2 regions of the Bacillus sp. CGMCC 1.60114 genome follow, and region 2 is predicted to be linked to the other one. Evidence: riboswitches for the same ligand, from Rfam matches in the RefSeq annotation. Region 2 holds a riboswitch; the other holds the start of a gene.
What was found. Region 2 has a riboswitch for S-adenosylmethionine ahead of ACFQZ1_RS06790 (YezD family protein). Riboswitches for the same ligand answer to the same signal wherever they lie in the genome.
Positions count from the first base shown of each region.

Region 1 (6,202 bases), on a different contig from region 2:
GCAGCTGTTACGATATCTGTAAAAATAACGCCTTTTGTTTTCGCTTCTTCTGATAAAGAAACAAATGCAGTTGTACCGCTGCGCTGTACAAGAACGTTATTCTTTTCATCAATTAAATTTTTCACTGCTTCTGGAAGTTCTTCTAAAGAACGTACAGGCTCTTGCTTTGCAGTTTTACCTTTGCCGATAAAATCCCATTTATCAATTTTTGTTTTATCAGGCGTTGGCATTGGAAGTTCAGTTGCCTTTGCAAGAGCTTGTAAGCGGAACTCAGTCAACCAAGCAGCTTCATTCGCTTCGCTTGCCTGCTGACGGATAGAATCTTGATCGAAAGGTAATGTACCAATTGTCATGTTTATGCTCCTCTCTTACGCTTCTTGCTCTTCTGTTTCGTCTTCAATACCTAGTTCTTTTTTAATCCAGTCGTAACCTTCAGCTTCTAAACGTTGTGCAAGCTCAGGGCCGCCAGATTTCACAACACGACCATTCATCATAACGTGTACATGATCTGGAGTGATGTAATTTAATAAACGTTGGTAGTGCGTAATCATTAAGCAACCAAAATCTTCACCGCGCATTTCGTTAATACCTTTAGATACAACTTTTAATGCATCGATATCAAGACCAGAGTCAATTTCGTCTAAGATTGCGATTTTTGGCTGAATCATCATTAATTGAAGAATTTCATTACGTTTTTTCTCACCGCCAGAGAAACCTTCGTTTAAGTAACGTTGTGCCATTGATGGATCCATTTCTAGGAATTCCATGTTTTTATCTAATGTACGGATAAATTTCATAAGAGAAATTTCATCACCTTCTTCACGACGTGCATTAATTGCAGAACGTAAGAAGTCAGCGTTTGTTACTCCGCTAATTTCACTTGGATATTGCATTGCTAGGAATAGACCAGCTTGTGCACGCTCATCTACTTCCATTTCTAATACATCTTCACCATCGATGATGATGCTTCCTTGTGTTACTTCATATTTTGGGTGACCCATAATTGCAGAAGATAAAGTTGATTTACCTGTTCCGTTAGGTCCCATAATTGCGTGGATCTCTCCACCTTTTACTTCAAGGTTTACACCCTTTAAAATTTCTTTGCCATCGATTGATACATGTAAATCTTTAATCGTTAATGTAGAACCAGCCATCTCAATACCTCCATTAATCATCTATATACATTTTAAAAATTCCTAAAACGTTCACATTCTCATTTTATTCTCATTCTAATTTTATATCAAATAAAATGATATCGCAAACGTTGAAAAAAAGTAACAATTTTTCTACAAATACGAGCAGGAATTTTCTGCACATTATATTATGATACACCTTTCTTCCTACTTATATAAAGAAAAAAGGGCTAAGAAATTTCAGCCCTTTTTTCACCTTATTCACTTACAGGAAGTACAGCTCCTTTGTACTCTTTCTTAATGAAATCTTGAATTTCTTTTGAATGCAATACTTCAACAAGTGCTTTAATTTCTTTTCTGTTTTCGTCACCTTTACGAACAGCAATAATATTTGCATAAGGAGAGTCTGCTCCTTCAAGTGCAATTGCATCTTTTGTCGGATTTAATTTTGCATCAATCGCGTAGTTTGAGTTAATGAATAATGCATCGCCTTCATTGTTTTCATATAATTTTGGTAAAAGTCCTGGCTCAACATCTGTTTTAAATTTTAAGTTTTTCGGATTTTCTACAATATCTTTTTCTGTTGCTTTTACGATATCTACACCATCTTTAAGTTTGATAACGCCGCCTTTTTGCAGAAGTGCTAACATACGTCCGCGCTCTGCTACGTTATTACTCATAATCACTGTCGCACCATTTGGAAGGTCTTTTAAACTTTTATATTTCTTAGAGTAAATCCCCATAGGCTCTAAATGAATTTTTCCTGCATTTACAATTTTATAACCTTTTTCTTGGATTTCTTTCTCTAAGTACGGAATGTGCTGGAAATAGTTCGCGTCAATTTCTTTATCGGCTAATGCTTTATTTGGCAGTACATAGTCTTGGAATGGTTGAATTTTTAATGTAATACCCTGTTTCTCTAATAGTGGTTTCGCTTTTTCTAAAATAACTGCATGCGGTACGTTAGAAGCACCAACTACAAGTGTCTTCTTATCTTTTCCACCGCCGCCACAAGCAGCTAATGCAAATACAAATACAGCAAGAAGTGCTGAAAATAATACCTTCTTCATGTTATAACATCCCTTCTTTTTCCAATATTCAAAATATAAAATCTATAGGGAGTTTTCGTGTTAGACGAAAACTCTTTATCCCAATAATCCCTAAACTTCTCTTTACCTTTTATCAAGTTGCTTTGTAAGAAAATCACCAAACATTTGAATAATAAATACAATAACAAGCACAAAAATTGTTGCCATGAGAGTGACATCGCCATTATTGCGTTGGAATCCCTCTAAATAAGCAAGTGTACCAAGACCGCCTGCTCCAACAACTCCAGCCATCGCTGTATAGCCTACAAGTGCAATTGCCGTTACCGTAATACCCGAAATAAGTGCTGGCAAAGATTCTGGTATCAGTACTTTTAAGATAATTGTACTCGTCTTTGCTCCCATCGCTTTCGATGCTTCAATAACCCCCTTATCAATTTCACGAAGCGCAATTTCAACCATTCTCGCATAGAACGGTGCTGCTCCAACAATTAATGCTGGCAATGCGGCACTTGCTCCAAGAATTGTATTAAGAAGAAACTTCGTAAATGGAATCAGTAAAATGATTAAAATAATAAACGGAATAGAGCGAAAAATATTTACAAACGCGCTAATTACAATATTAACTGGCTTGTTCTCCCATAGATTATCTTTTCCTGTGAGAAACAGTACTAATCCGAGAATAAGACCTAATACAAACGTTGCAAGTGTAGCAATTACCGTCATGTATAACGTATCTTGCGTAGCTTCTAGCATTTTGTTCCAATCAACATTTTGAAACAAATTATCCATGTGCAATCACCTCCAGCTCTACTTGCTCTTGTTGAATTGTTGCGACTGCCTCTGCAACTACATCTTCGTCACCTTTTAAATGAACAATTAAGCTTCCATACGCCCCGTTTGTCGTTTGAGCAATATTCCCTTGCAGAATGCTCACTTCAATTCCATCTTTCTTCATTAATTTCTGCAGAACTGGTCTTTCCACTGCTTCACCAATAAATTGCAGTTTCACGACTTTTCCTTCTGGGTACTTCTCTACTAAATGTTCAATTGTTTCATCTGCATCTTCAGAATCTGTTATTTGCTTAACGAAGCGCTTTGTAATGTCTTGCTGCGGATTACGAAATACATCTAAAACGCTGCCGCTTTCAACAATCTTCCCTTTCTCCATAACAGCAACACGATTACAAATTTTTTGAATCACATGCATTTCATGCGTAATGAGTACAATCGTTAAATCGAGGCGTTTATTAATATCGAGAAGCAAATCTAAAATTTGATCTGTTGTTTCTGGGTCTAATGCTGATGTTGCTTCATCGCATAATAATACTTTCGGGTTATTTGCTAATGCTCTCGCAATACCAACGCGCTGCTTTTGTCCACCACTTAGTTGAGATGGATACGCATCTCCTCGTCCTTCCAAACCAACAAGGCGAATCAATTCATCTACACGCTGTTTTCTTTTCTCTTTTTCCACTCCAGCAATTTCAAGCGGAAAAGCAATATTTTCACGAACAGTTCGTGACCAAAGTAAGTTAAAGTGCTGGAAAATCATCCCGATTTCTTGACGCGCTTCCCGAAGTTCTCTTCCTCTGATCGCTGAAATCACACGCTCTCCAATAGTAATCTTTCCAGACGTCGGTTTCTCCAGTTGATTAAACAAGCGAATTAAGGAACTCTTTCCGGCACCGCTATATCCGATAACTCCGAAAATTTCGCCTTTTTCTATTTGTAAATTCGCATTATCAACCGCAGTAACATCGCCGTTTTTGGAGCGATATATTTTCTTTACATTTTCTAACACAATCATTGATGTCACCCCTTTTTAGTTAAAAAGCGTAAGCGGCTCGTTCAGCTCTGACCGGCTAAGGTTCTCTCGCACAAAAGGTGCTTTTTACCTTTTCGTGCGGGAGGTTCTTAGACGCGAAGAGTTTGCCGCTGGAGCTAGATTATAAAAACGATTTGTCGTTTGAGCGTCCTCCTACACTGAAACAACAAAAAAACCTTTCTGCTTTAAAATGAGCAGAAAGGTTTATATACATAAATTACTATTATCCTTTCCTCTCATCTCTCAAAGCATTCGCTTTGCAGGAATTGGCACCATTTCAACATAAGTTGACGGTTGCCGGGTTTCATAGGGCACAGTCCCTCCACCTCTCTTGATAAGAGAAAATCAGATGTAAATTTCGTCTGATTTTGTCGTTATGAAGTTTTCATTATTTCATGTTTTGAATTGTATCAACGCATGAAATAGATGTCAACAGAAATTTTTGCAAAGAATAAACTTTCTGAAACTTACGCACCTACTCGTAGCGGCTTACAAATATGAAATACAGATTCTAATAATAACATGGTTTGGTATGTCCCTTTATATGTAATGGCTTTTCGACGTAACAGTGACTGCAAGCGAACTTGTCCTGTAATCAATAACTGCAAATCAGCTTCATGAAAACAAACAAGTTCTTCCGTTCCCAGTACACCATTCGTAAGCTCAATTTTCTCTCTTGAAATCTTCAATGAATAACGCTCATCTTGAAAAATAAAACAAACAGCCCTTTCAAATTGCGGCAGTAGCGGCTCTAAATGATATTGCGTATTGGCATATGTTACAAATGATTGAAGCAGTGAATATAATTTCATCTCCGTCACCCTCCTCATATCACGTTCTATATAATACCATTCCATTTCTATAACGAGCTCTCCTGTATCTTTCTCTCGACAAAAGTTGTACGAAAAGCAATCTGTTGCTTATATTTCCCAAGAAATATGTCGAGGCGGCAAAATATTTGCCGCCTATTGTAATTCTATATATAAATATTCTACAGATTGAAATGCATAGATTTTCTTCACAAGTTGATTCTTCTCAAATATAAGTAAACACGGAACACTTTCAATTTCATACTCCCGCGCAAAATGCGGTGCATAATTTACATTCAACATCCCGATTTCCAAATGGGGTAATGCGGCTTCAACAACCGTTAACATTTTTTTAGCAAGTTGACACGTACCGCACATTGGTGTATACACGTATAGTACCGTTTTATTTTGATCTCTAACTGCAGCTACAGCTTCATTCCCTGTCCAATCGATCATTCTACCATTCCTTATCGTAAAAATTCTGTATAAACGTCGATGTCAGCTCCCCATAAAACGTTCGCTAAATGATTTGATGGTGCAGTTGCAACCTCACGATACGAACGATCAATATAAATATGTTCAGCATGTGGAAATTCTCGGCGAAACTGTTTGCGTAGCTTCTCTCCTGCATCATCTGCGTCCACAAGCACATACACTTCTTTATCGTACAGCTGATCAATAAGTTCATCCATTTTCGACAAACTAATTGTACCATTTGTACAAACAATTTCCACCGGTTCTCTAATAATCGTCTCAATCTTCTTCTTATCTGATTTACCTTCAACAATAATTACTTTTTCCACATAGACCACTTGGCATCACCCGATCACCATATACTATGATACAACCTTACCTTTAGTATATATTATATTCGATATTTCAATGTTGTTTCCTGTTTATTTTTGTGAATGAAAGCGGAAGTGGCTCGTTCAGAATCGTAGAACGTTGGAACTTCAGGCCGATAGAGCGAAACGACTGAAGATTCTAGCTACTGGAGTCGGCACAAATAAAAAAGGACAGCTATTAGCTGCCCTTTCCATATTAGTCTTGATTGATCATTTCTTCGTATTGTTCTGCAGTTAATAAGTTATCCACTTGACCTGCATCTTCAATCTCAACTTTAATCATCCATGCACCTTCGTATGGAGATTCGTTAACAAGCTCTGGCTTGTCGTTTAATTCTTCGTTTACTGCTACAACTTTACCTGCTACAGGTGCGTATAACTCAGAAACTGTTTTAACAGATTCTACGCTTCCGAATGGCTCGTCAGCTTCGATTGTTGCACCAACTTCAGGAAGTTCCACGAATACGATATCTCCTAATTCGTGTTGTGCGAAATCTGTAATGCCGATAACAACTTGGTTGCCATCAACTTTTACCCATTC
Region 1 covers NZ_JBHTHG010000003.1:81,007-87,208, forward strand. The annotation lists gene sufD (Fe-S cluster assembly protein SufD) at 1-353, opposite strand, end outside; gene sufC (Fe-S cluster assembly ATPase SufC) at 369-1,154, opposite strand; gene metQ (methionine ABC transporter substrate-binding lipoprotein MetQ) at 1,391-2,203, opposite strand; gene ACFQZ1_RS00560 (methionine ABC transporter permease) at 2,306-2,971, opposite strand; gene ACFQZ1_RS00565 (methionine ABC transporter ATP-binding protein) at 2,964-3,989, opposite strand; SAM riboswitch class I at 4,241-4,348, opposite strand; gene ACFQZ1_RS00570 (hypothetical protein) at 4,475-4,819, opposite strand; gene ACFQZ1_RS00575 (thioredoxin family protein) at 4,973-5,272, opposite strand; gene ACFQZ1_RS00580 (toprim domain-containing protein) at 5,284-5,628, opposite strand; gene gcvH (glycine cleavage system protein GcvH) at 5,858-6,202, opposite strand, start outside.
Region 1: it holds a riboswitch for S-adenosylmethionine, as region 2 does, so the genes downstream of both, ACFQZ1_RS00565 (methionine ABC transporter ATP-binding protein) here and ACFQZ1_RS06790 (YezD family protein) in region 2, are expected to answer to the same signal.

Region 2 (6,202 bases):
ATCGTACTTTTGGAAACAAACGTTGTCTCATAAAGGGCTCCTCCCACTACCTACAAGTATCGCCTTTTTTATGTATATGATAGGCTACATATCTATATGTTTTTTACTATGTGTACTATTATATAAAAACATAGCGAAATTGTGGATGATTTTCTAACAATTGGATAGAAAAAGAAGAGAAGGATAAAATAAAGGCATTGATTGAAAGATGGAGGAGTACTATGAAGAAAATATGTTGTTTTATATTAAGTTGTTTCATTTTACTTGGAAATCCAGCTTCTTTCTCTGCTGAGCATGAACCGTTATTACTAGAAGATGCGCTTTATTCTGTGTTGTTTCCAAGGATAAATGAAGCAATTCAAAAACATTATGGAAAACAAAAGCCGTACGATTGTCCGAAAATTGTTAGTCTAAAAAAAATGTACAGTGGTACATATTTGTTTCAGGCATCTATTGAAATAATTAAATATGAGCCAGGAACAGCGGGGAAAAAGCTTCCTCCGTTTGAAAAAGTAACGATTATATTTGAAAATGATAGTGGTGAATGGACTGTGAAAAATATAGATGTAAAGCGCTTACCAGATAATACGAAACTCACTTGTCCTAAACCAATATAAAAAAAGTGTTTGACAAATAAATTAGTCATTTGTTATTGTTAATAGCAACAAAAAGATGCTTGAAAATTAAATAGACTTACCTCATCTACACTCAAAGGTAGAGGCTGCGATAATCAAAAGTAAACTATGGGAAATAAAGTGGTATTCGTGATCATAGGTTGAAAGGGGTTATCGCCGAAATATATGAATGACCACTTCATTCATATATTGGGACTGCATTGAATAAATGTAGTACTGTCATAAGTATTTTGCTTATGGAGAGCTATTAGGAGATGTTTGATGCGGTTTCTTATTTGAGAAAATAACACTACGTTTATTTTTTCGTCATATATTCTTCTAATAAGAAACGCGTGTGAACATTGTTCCGCGCGTTTTTTGTTTATCCAAATTAGGAATAATAGTAATAAATAATAAATGTAATAGAGGGTTTTGCGAAAATAAGGGAGGAATTCACATGTATTTACACGGCACAAGCCGCATTAATGAGCAAGGACACTTAGAAATTGGAGGATGCGATGCTACTGAACTTACAAGAGCATATGGGACACCACTTTATGTTTACGATGAAGCAGCAATTCGTGAGAAATGTCGTGCATTTCATCGTGCTTTTAGGGAAAGTGGGTTCTCTTATCAAGTAGCGTATGCAAGCAAAGCGTTCTTGTGCATGGAAATGTGCAGGTTAGCTGCCGAAGAAAGCATGTCGCTAGATGTTGTTTCCAGTGGAGAACTATATACGGCATTGCAAGCGGGATTTCCAGCAGAGCGCATCCATTTTCATGGTAATAATAAAACAGAAGAAGAAATAAGAATGGCATTAGAAGCTAACATCGGCTGTTTTGTTGTAGATAACTTTTTTGAATTAGAAGTATTGCATGATTTAGCGAAAGAATACGGGCAAATTGTGAATATCTTATTGCGTGTGACGCCGGGAGTAGAAGCGCATACACATGAATATATTACAACCGGGCAAGATGATTCTAAGTTTGGTTTTGGTATTTCAACAGGGCATGCATCACAAGCGATAAAAAATGCATTAGAAAAATCAAACTATCGTGTATTAGGAATTCATTCTCATATCGGATCGCAAATTTTTGAGACGGCAGGATTTATTCGTGCGATTGAAGTGCTTCAGAATTTCTTGGAAACAGTGCGAAAAGAAATGAACTATGTAGCTCCAGTATTAAATGTAGGGGGCGGTTTTGGAATTCGTTATACGGAAGGGGATACACCGCTTGCCCTTGGTGAATATGTGAAAGCTGTGACGGATGCGGTACGCGAGCAGTTTACAGTATGCGAATATCCACTTCCAGAAATTTGGGTGGAACCAGGCCGTAGTATTGTTGGAGATGCAGGAACAACGTTGTATACAGTAGGTGCAATTAAAGATATTCCAGGCATCCGTAAATATGTATCAGTTGATGGAGGTATGACAGATAATCTTCGCCCAGCACTTTATGGAGCTCGTTATGAAGCATTGCTAGCAAACCGAGCGAATGAATCTGCTGAAGAGGTTGTTTCAATTGCGGGCAAATGTTGTGAAAGTGGAGATATGCTCATTTGGGATGTAGAGCTTCCAAAAGTTGTTTCTGGTGATCTCTTAGCTATTTCTTGTACAGGGGCATATGGTTATTCGATGGCGAATAATTACAATCGTATTCGTCGCCCGTCAGTTGTATTTGCAAAAAACGGAAAATCACAAGTTGTTGTCGAAAGAGAATCGTATGAAAATCTTATTGAGAACGATCGCATACGTGTAAAGGAACTTGTATGACTACGTTCTTACTTAGCTGAAGGGGGAGTTGTTTAGGTGAACAGCTCCTTTTTTTTATAATAAATAAAATTTATCGGAAAACTGGGATTGAAAAAAATCAGAATTGTGATAAAATACAAATATAATTCTTATCAAGAGTGGCGGAGGGAACTGGCCCGAAGAAGCCCGGCAACCTACTTTATAGGAGTAAGGTGCTACTTCCAGCAAAATGGCATCCATTTTGGAAGATAAGGTAGATACGTTACCGGAACAGTCTTTTCGAAATGGGAAAGATTTTTTTTATGAAAAAGGGGGGGGCTGTTCGTGGGAGTACGCGGACAATTTGAAGAAGTAGCAAATAAGATTCAATCTATGCTTACTGATATGAAATATGGTTCTATTACAATTGTTGTGCAAGATGGTAAAGTGATTCAGCTTGAAAAAAGTGAAAAAGTACGCTTAAAATAAGCACGCTGACTAGAAAAACTAGAGGCGGCTTTAATCTATTTCTATAGATTAAAGCCGCCTTTTTATATGGGCGTTGTGAAGGGGGAGAACGATGTTAACGTACGAAACATGGCAAGATAATTTTGTTTCCTTTCAGGAAGACGACGAAACGAAAGGCGCTTTGGAAGCAATACGCTGGGCATATGAACATTATGATCAGGATATTGTTTATGCATGCAGCTTTGGAATAGAAGGAATGGTTTTATTGCATGTAATTAACCAAGTAAATCCATCTGCAAAGGTTGTATTTTTAGATACAAATGTTCATTTTCAAGAAACATATGACTTGATCAAAAAAGTCAGGGAGCGATTTCCTAATTTGAATATTATTGAAAAGCAACCGGCACTTACACTTGAGGAACAAGCAAAAGAGTATGGTGATAAATTATGGGAACATAATCCAAACCTTTGTTGTCAATTAAGGAAAATTAAGCCGTTAGAAGAAGCGCTAACAGGTAGGAAAGCATGGATATCCGGTTTAAGAAGAGAACAGTCTGAAACGCGAAAACATACACAGTTTGTCAATCAAGATCATCGCTTTCAATCTGTTAAAATCTGTCCGCTTATTCATTGGACTTGGAAAGAAGTATGGCGCTACGTATATAAGCATAATTTGCCATACAATCCACTCCATGATATTGGGTATCCGAGCATCGGATGTGAAAAATGTACAGTGCAGGTGCAAGCGGGTGGAGATTCGAGAGATGGGCGCTGGGCCGGAAAGCTGAAAACAGAGTGTGGTCTTCATTATCAATAAAGTGAAACTTCCATCAGTAGATTTTTTCTTTATCGCCCGCTAATAGAAAGCTCTCACCAATCGGGTTCTTACTGCACGTTAGTGCGAGGTAAAAGTTACTATCTGTTAAAACTTGATAAAGAAGGGGAAAAGAAAATGAGTGATATAAAAACATTAGTAAATCGAATCGATACAACATATAAAACAGCACATATCGTAAAAGAAATTGAGTTAGATGGAATTGCATTAAGTGATTTAGAGCTCATTGCGATTGGTGGATATAGCCCGCTTACTGGCTTTTTAGGAAAGAATGATTACGTATCAGTAGTAGAAACAATGCGATTAGTAGATGGAGATGTTTGGAGCATTCCAATTACATTGCCTATAACAGAGGAAAAAGCGAAGGAATTAGAAGTAGGAGAAGAAGTTCGGCTTGTAAAAGAAGGTGTAACTTACGGTGTGATTCAAGTTCAAGAGATTTATACGCCTGATAAAGAAAAGGAGGCGTTACTTGTCTATAAAACGGTAGAAGAAGCACATCCGGGTGTTAAGAAATTATACGAGCGTCCGGATATATACGTGGGAGGACCGATTACGCTTGTGAAACGGATTAGAAAAGAAAAATTTGCCGCTTATCATTTAGATCCGAGTGAAACACGAGCAGAGTTTGCACGGCGTGATTGGAAAACAATCGTTGGTTTTCAAACAAGAAATCCAGTTCATCGCGCACATGAATATATTCAAAAAACAGCGCTTGAAATTGTTGATGGCCTGTTTTTAAACCCGCTTGTTGGAGAAACGAAGTCAGATGATATTCCAGCTGATGTTCGAATGGAAAGTTACGAAGTACTTTTAGAAAACTATTATCCAAAAGATCGTGTCTTTTTAGCGGTATTTCCAGCAGCGATGCGATATGCTGGGCCGCGTGAAGCGATTTTTCATGCACTTGTAAGAAGAAACTTTGGGTGTACGCATTTTATTGTCGGTCGTGATCACGCTGGTGTTGGAAATTATTATGGTACGTATGAAGCGCAGGAAATTTTTACGAACTTTACAATAGAAGAATTAGGAATTACACCCCTCTTTTTTGAACATAGTTTCTATTGTGTGAAATGTGAGGGAATGGCATCAACGAAAACATGTCCGCATGAAAAGGAAGATCATGTCATTTTATCAGGTACAAAGGTAAGAGAGCTCTTACGAAATGGAGAACTGCCGCCAAGTACATTTAGCCGTAAAGAAGTTGTAGAAGTATTAATTCGTGGTTTGCAAAAAGAAGTCGTGACAAAGTAAGGAGAGAAAAAGATGGAGACAAATATTACTTGGCATACAGCATCTGTTTTAAAGGAAGAACGCCGAAAGCAAAACCAAAATCATAGTTTTGTTCTTTGGTTTACAGGGTTATCAGCTTCCGGTAAATCAACGGTGGCAAACGCAGTAGCTCGCAAGTTATTTGATAAGAATATTGGTAATTATGTGTTAGATGGAGATAATATCCGTCACGGTTTAAATAAAGATTTAGGATTTTCGGAAGGTGATCGCACAGAAAACATTCGCCGCATCGGTGAAGTAGCGAAATTATTTGTTGATAATGGAACAATTGTATTAACAGCATTTATTTCACCGTTTCGCGAAGATCGTCAGCAAGTACGTGACATATTAGAACAAGGTGAATTTGTTGAAGTGTTCGTAAAGTGCCCGATTGAAGAATGTGAAAAACGTGATCCGAAAGGACTTTATAAAAAGGCAAGAAGCGGGGAGATTAAGCAGTTTACAGGAATCGATTCTCCTTATGAAGAGCCAATTCAAGCTGAAGTTATTGTAGAAACGCATCGTCATTCTATTGAACAATGTGCAGATCAAATTATTGCTTATTTGCAAGAAAGAGGCTTTATCTCACATTAACGGGCAGTAAGACCCCTACCTTAAGATTTAGAGAAAGCGAAGAAGATAGGTGGGGAATAACTGCTGGCATGCGCCCGATTGGGCGGGCTTTCCATAAGTGGGGGATGAAGAAAACCTCCACTTATAGAAGTTTCACTTTATATAGGAGGAGATACATGATGGGGTATGAAAAAGTATGGGCGAACAATGAAAAGCTAAATGCAACAGAAAAAAAGAAATTAGAAAAAGACGGTTTAGAAATTTTTAAAGATATTCCGTATTATGCTGAGCATGGATTTGCGTCTATTCCGAAAGAAGAATGGGATTCTTTTAAGTGGGCAGGTTTATATTTGCAGCGCCCAAAAGAGGCGGGGTATTTCATGATGCGTGTAAATATACCATCTGGAATCATAACAAACGAACAAGTGGAGGCTCTTGCTTCTATCGCCGAAGATTACGGCCGTGATGTACTTGATATTACAACGCGTCAAGCGATTCAGTTTCACTGGCTGCAAATTGAGCAAATCCCAGATATTCTGCAGCGGCTAGAGAAAGTAGGGTTATCGACAGCAGGTGCATGCGGTGATATTACACGTAACATTACAGGGAATCCACTTGCTGGAATTGATGAAAATGAATTGTTTGATACACAAGTAATTGTGCAGGAAGTATATGAATATTTTCAGCATAATGAAGAGTTTTCAAATT
Region 2 covers NZ_JBHTHG010000012.1:151,130-157,331, reverse strand. The annotation lists gene ACFQZ1_RS06805 (LTA synthase family protein) at 1-31, opposite strand, end outside; gene ACFQZ1_RS06800 (DUF3888 domain-containing protein) at 222-617, shown strand; lysine riboswitch at 708-890, shown strand; gene lysA (diaminopimelate decarboxylase) at 1,072-2,388, shown strand; SAM riboswitch class I at 2,514-2,622, shown strand; gene ACFQZ1_RS06790 (YezD family protein) at 2,692-2,835, shown strand; gene ACFQZ1_RS06785 (phosphoadenylyl-sulfate reductase) at 2,927-3,631, shown strand; gene sat (sulfate adenylyltransferase) at 3,767-4,903, shown strand; gene cysC (adenylyl-sulfate kinase) at 4,916-5,515, shown strand; gene ACFQZ1_RS06770 (nitrite/sulfite reductase) at 5,674-6,202, shown strand, end outside.